DNA from 2 places in the Pantoea sp. PvP021 genome. Region 2 is predicted to be linked to the other one. Evidence: predicted binding sites of a transcription regulator. Region 2 holds the regulator's gene; the other holds the start of a gene.
The links. The regulator LexA, encoded in region 2, represses DNA repair genes until DNA is damaged. The targets are predictions, from matches to a motif close to TNCTGTATGTACATACAGNA.

Region 1 (3,120 bases), on a different contig from region 2:
AACATGATCGATCAGCGCATCAATCGGATGTTCGCGACCAATCGCGGCAATTTTATTACGAAGTTTAGCGGGTCTGACGTGACGCAGGACGCTGATCAGCTCATCCTGGAGTGTGGTCCAGCCGTCATGGGCATCAACATCGCCACCTTCCAGCAGTGCCTTAACTTTACCGACCGGCACGCCGCTTTCAATCCAGCGCATGATCTCTTCGATGCGATGAACATCCTCTTCGTCAAACTGACGATGTCCGCCTTCGGTACGTTGCGGCTTCAGTAAGCCATAACGACGCTGCCAGGCGCGCAGGGTGACTGGGTTTATGCCACAGCGCTCGGCGACGTCACCGATACTGTATAAGGTCATAAATTCCTCTTTCGATTGGTCTGAGTGCAATTACCATAACGAAGCCGACTAAGTTGTACAATACATTTCTCGATGTACAACTTGACTGATACGCCGTTTCTCCGTTATATCTCATAAAAGAGAATTTTTCCCAAATATGAGAAATCACCATGTCAGAGCTGAATACGGAGCAACGACTGGCGGTGAGGCTGGCAGAATTACGCCTGCAACGCGGCTGGTCGCTGGATGAACTTGCTGTCGCAACGGGCATCAGTCGTGCGTCATTATCGCGCATTGAGCGAAGCGAGACCAGCCCTACTGCTGCGCTGCTTAACCGTCTGTGTGTTGCCTACGGATTAACGATGTCGCGCCTGCTCAGTGAAGTGGAGGAGGAGTCCAGTTTGCTGATCAGAGATGACCAGCAGCCCGTGTGGCAGGATGAATCCAGCGGATTTATTCGCCGGAATGTCTCACCCCCTGCGCTTCATTTCCGATGCGAACTGATTGAGGGCAAATTACGGCCTGGTGCACGTATAGATTACGATGCGCCACCCATTCAGGGTCTGGAGCAGCATATCTGGCTACGCGAGGGCGGCCTCATCGTCACGATGGGGGCGCAGCAGTGGGCGCTGAAGCCCGGTGATTGCTTACGTTTTCATCTGGTCGGGAAATCGGCTTTTGAGGCGCACCTGACTGACGGCGCGCGCTATTTACTGGTGGTGGCGAAACCATGATCGATTACACAATACTTCGCGCCGACGAAGCGCAACCGCAATTGGATGAACTCACGGCGGTGCTGCAGGCCTGTGTGGCAGACGGCGCCAGCGTCGGTTTTATTGATGCTGAAGACGAAGAGGTGATAACGCGATTCTGGCAGCAGCGGATCGCCGGTCTGGCAGACGGCGACAGCGAACTATTCGTTGCGCGGCAGCACGGTCGCATCGTGGGCACGGTCATTCTCAGTGGCAGCGCGATGCCTAATGGCCGACACCGGGCGGAGATCAGCAAACTGCTGGTGCATCCGCAGGCGCGCCGTCAGGGCATCGCGCGTGAGCTGATGCAGCGCGCTGAGCAGCAGGCCCGTGCGCAGGGCAAAACGCTGCTGGTGCTGGATACGCGCAGCGGCGATGTCGCCAGCGATCTCTATCGCTCGCTGGGCTGGCAGGTAGCGGGGTCGATCCCGTTTTATGCCGAATCCACCGCAGGCGTGCTGGATGCCACCACCTATATGTACAAAGTGCTGGCGTAGCCAGCCGCTAGCTCATGCGGCTGGCCTTTCTTCGTGCCGGACCGGCCCGGGTTGACGGGCTGCCCGCACGACCCTGAAACGGGCAACTGCTGAAATTTACGACGTCGCACGAAAAATTCGGCGCGAAAGCTGACGCCAACAGGATACTGTGTAAAAATACAGGCCATATTTTCGGTGTGGTAACGCAAATCATGGCCCTGACAGCCGCAGTAAAAAGCCAGATAGCGCAGTGGTATAAAGCGCTTCAGCAGCAGGTGCCTGATTTCATCCCGCGTGCGCCGCAGCGCCAGATGATCGCCGAAGTGGCGAAGTGCCTGGCGGGCGACGATTCGCGCCATCTGGCGGTTGAAGCGCCAACCGGCGTGGGCAAAACCCTCTCTTATCTGATCCCGGGCATCGCCGCCAGCCGCGCCCAGGAGAAGCGGCTGGTGATCAGCACCGCCAACGTGGCGCTGCAGGATCAAATCTTCACCAAAGATCTGCCGCTGCTGAAAAAAATCATTCCCGATCTCACCTTTACCGCCGCCTTTGGTCGCGGGCGCTATGTCTGTCCGCGTAATCTGGCGGCGATGGCGGCTGATGACGATGAGCAGGGCGATCTGCTGCTTTATCTGGACGATGACGCCGTCAGCAGCACTAAAGAGGAGCAGACGCAGTGTGGCCGGTTGCAGAAATCGCTGGATCGCTATCAGTGGGACGGCCTGCGCGATCACAGCGACGAGAACGTCAGCGACAGCCTGTGGCAGCGGCTCTCCACCGACAAAGCGAGCTGCCTTGGCGCACACTGTCGCTGGTATCGTGAATGCCCGTTCTTTGTGGCGCGGCGCGAAATCGAGCAGGTGGATGTAGTGGTGGCGAACCATGCGCTGGTCATGGCCGCAATGGAGAATGAGTCGGTGCTGCCACCGGCAAAAAACCTGATGCTGGTACTGGATGAAGGGCATCACCTGCCGGAAGTGGCCCGCGATGCGCTGGAGATGAGCGCCGACATCACGCCGGGCTGGAGCAGCCTGCAGCTTGACCTCTTTATCAAGCTGGTAGAGAGCATTATGACGCAGATGCGGCCAAAATCGCCGCCGCCGCTGGCTAACCCGGAGCGGCTGAAAGCGCACTGCGATGAGCTGCGCGAACTGCTGACGATTACCGCTCAGGCGCTGAATCCGCTGCTGCCACCGCATAACCAGCCGGGCGAATTCCGCTTTGTGCTGGGCGCGTTGCCGCAGGAGCTGCTGGATCTCTGCGCCCGGCTCTTTAAGCTCAGCGATGCGCTGCGCGGCCTGAGTGAAGGTTTGATTAATGCGCTGAGCGAGCAGACCGGCAAGGTGGATGTGGTGCGACTGCATCGCAATCTGCTGCAGCTCAATCGCCAGTTTGGCTGGTTCGAATCGGTCAGCAAACTGTGGCGGCTGGCGGCGATGGAAAAAGCCTCTGGCGCGCCGGTGTCAAAGTGGATCACCCGCGAGCTGCGTGAAGGTCAGGCGCACCTGCTGTTTCACTGCGCTGGCATCCGCGTCAGCGACCAGCTGGAGAAG
Region 2 (3,120 bases):
GTTAACTGCGCTGCATAGAGTTAATTGTAGTAGCCAATTTATTAACCGTGGAATAATACAGAATAATCCGTATCGGCTTGCGTGCAGCCACTGCTGACTCATGCATCAAACCAGCTGTTCTGACGCCAGTGCTTACGCCAGATGAGCCACAGCGACAGGCCGCGCAGCGCCAGGAAAACCGTGACCGCCAGCCACAGACCATGGTTACCTAACACCGGTACGCTAAGCAGCGTCAGAAAATAGCCTGCTGCGGCAACTACCATGCTGTTACGCATCTCACGCCCGCGCGTCGCTCCGATGAACATGCCATCCAGCAGATAACACCAGACGCCGATCAGCGGCATTATCATCTGCCAGACCAGATAGCGGTCCGCTGTCTGCTGGAGTGACTGAAGAGAGGTCAGCAGGGTAACGATCTGCGGGCCAAAAATGGCATAGATTAGCGAGAAGAATAGCGCCACCACCACCGCCTGCCGACAGGCAGAGTGCCAGACGCGCAGGAGCTTGCTGCCATCTTTTGCACCATGCGCCTCACCCGCAAAAGCTTCAACCGCATAGGCAAAGCCATCCAGCGCGTAAGCCGTAAAAGTGATGAACATCAGTAATACTGCGTTAACCGCCACCACATCCGGACCCAGCCGGGCACCCAGTACGGTCAGCGAGGCGAAGCAGAGCTGCAGCATCAGAGAGCGCAGCATGATGTCCCGGTTCAGTCGCAGCAGCCGGCCGCTGTCACCGCGCCAACTCTGCTTCAACAGGCTAAGCGTAATTCCGCGCAGTTTTAACACCCGCCAGACCATGATGCTGCCGACAACCAGCGTAATGTATTCCGCCAGCGCCGTGGCGGTTGCCGCCCCCGCGACACCCCAGTGCAGCCCCATCACCAGCCAGAGATCGAGCACGATGTTAACCAGGTTGCCCACCACCAGCAGGATCACCGGCGCGCGTGCATACTGCACGCCCAGCAGCCAGCCCAGAATGACCAGGTTTGCCAGCGTGGCAGGCGCACTGAGCCAGCGAATCTGAATAAACAGTGCCGCCTGTTCGAGTACATCGGGATTGCCGCCAACCAGATGGGTCGACAGCTGAATAATCGGATAACGCAAAGCGATGAACAGTACGCCCGCCAGCAGCGCAATGATCAGCGGCTGAGTCAGCGCGCGTGCCAGCGCCATTTTATCGCCAGCGCCAAATGCCTGCGCCGTAAGGCCAGTGGTACTCATTCGAAGGAAAAGCAGCAGCATAAAGAGGAAGCTGGTCACTGTAGTCCCGACCGCAACCCCGCCAAGATAGACAGGGCTGTCGAGATGACCAATTACTGCAGTATCGACCACTCCCAGTAAGGGAACGGTGATATTTGAAAGGATCATCGGCAGCGCAAGCCGCCAGAGATTTTTATCGGTTGCCGTAATAAAGCGCATTCGCCGTTCCGTGCTCAGTGTCGCTGCGCAAAAGAGGCAGCGACAAAATTAGGGCAGACAGAATAGCATCAGAGAAGGCGAATGCACGCTGGCAGAAGAATCAGAGCCACTCGCCGTTGCGCACCACGCCAACAGCCAGACCTTCTATGGTCAGTGACTGCGCACGGGTATCGACGACAATCGGGTCAAAATCGCTGTTTTCCGGCAGCAGATGCACGATAGCACCCTGCTTTTTCCAGCGCTTAACGGTGACTTCATCATCAATGCGGGCAACCACAACCTGGCCGTTACGCACATCCTGGGTTTTATGCACCGCGAGCAGGTCGCCATCCATAATCCCGATATCTTTCATCGACATTCCGCTGACGCGCAGCAGGAAGTCAGCAGACGGCTTAAACAGGCCCGGATCGACCTTGTAGTGGGTTTCGATATGTTCCTGCGCCATGATCGGCTCACCGGCAGCAACCCGGCCAATCAGCGGTAGCCCTTCTGAGGCTTCTTCTTCCATTAACAGTCGAATGCCGCGCGATGCACCGGAAACGATCTCGATGACGCCTTTGCGCGCCAGCGCTTTCAGATGCTCTTCTGCCGCGTTCGGCGAACGGAAGCCCAGCTGCGCGGCGATTTCGGCACGCGTAGGCGGCATGCCCGTTGAAGAAATATGGTCGCGAATCAGGTCATAGACCTGCTGCTGCCTGCTGGTTAATGCTTTCATCCCGCCCCCTGGTTGTTTATACAGTCGCTGTGAGTATATACAGGTATTGGTGAAATGGAAACCGATTGTCAGGGAAAACGCGCCCTCAGACGCGTTATGGAAGGCTTATCGCAAATGTGTCCAGAGCAGCGCGATCCAGACGAAGAGTGCCAGTAAGATGCTGATCAACACCGCCGCCGAGCCCATGTCTTTTGCCCGGCCCGCCAGCGGATGATGCTCCTGACCGATGCGGTCGACCACTGCTTCAATGGCGCTATTGAGGATTTCAACAATGACCACCAGCACCACCGCCCCAATCATGAGGATGCGGGAGACCACATCGACATCCAGCCAGCACGCGATAACAATAGCAGCCAGCGCAGCCAGCGCTTCCTGCCGAAACGCCGCTTCATGTTGCCAGGCGGCACGCAGTCCCTGCCATGAGTAACCTGCAGCTTTTACTATTCTGATAAGTCCGGTGGCATTATTTGCCATGATGTGGGAACCCTTTCATCGGATTGACGTCAATGTCTGGGCTGCGTGCAATTGGCACCACCACAGATCTTCGCTGCGCTTTCTGGTATGCTTGCGGCGCTTTGCTAACAAGAGGCTTCATGTTGTCTATGTCAGGTTGGCGTAAACTCTATTACAAACTGCTTAATTTACCACTGTCGTTTTTGGTAAAAAGTAAGGCCATTCCGGCCGATCCCGTGTCTGAACATGGTCTGGATCCGACCCGACCTATTATGTATGTTTTGCCTTACGATTCGAAGGCCGACTTACTGACTTTACGCGCACAGTGTCTGCGGCATCATCTGCCCGACCCGCTCACTCCGCTGGAGATTGATGGTTCTCTGCTGCCGCGCCATGTCTTTATCCACAATGGCCCTCGCGTCTTCCCCTATTTTGTGCCCAGCGTTGAATCCGTGAAAATTTTTCACGATTACCTGGACCTGCATCGCAATAACCCTAAGCTGGATATTCAGATGCTGCCGGTCACGGTGA

Region 1: a site for LexA is predicted at 1,733-1,752, ahead of dinG (ATP-dependent DNA helicase DinG). Genes of this name have one in related genera too.

What each region holds. Positions count from the first base shown of each region.
Region 1 is NZ_JBSRXX010000001.1:1,506,405-1,509,524, reverse strand. Features, by position in the region: gene ACVKSX_RS06975 (MerR family transcriptional regulator) at 1-360, opposite strand, end outside; gene ACVKSX_RS06970 (helix-turn-helix domain-containing protein) at 510-1,073, shown strand; gene ACVKSX_RS06965 (GNAT family N-acetyltransferase) at 1,070-1,588, shown strand; gene dinG (ATP-dependent DNA helicase DinG) at 1,780-3,120, shown strand, end outside.
Region 2 is NZ_JBSRXX010000007.1:182,691-185,810, forward strand. Features, by position in the region: gene dinF (MATE family efflux transporter DinF) at 99-1,421, opposite strand; gene lexA (transcriptional repressor LexA) at 1,522-2,136, opposite strand; gene ACVKSX_RS17980 (diacylglycerol kinase) at 2,242-2,610, opposite strand; gene plsB (glycerol-3-phosphate 1-O-acyltransferase PlsB) at 2,739-3,120, shown strand, end outside.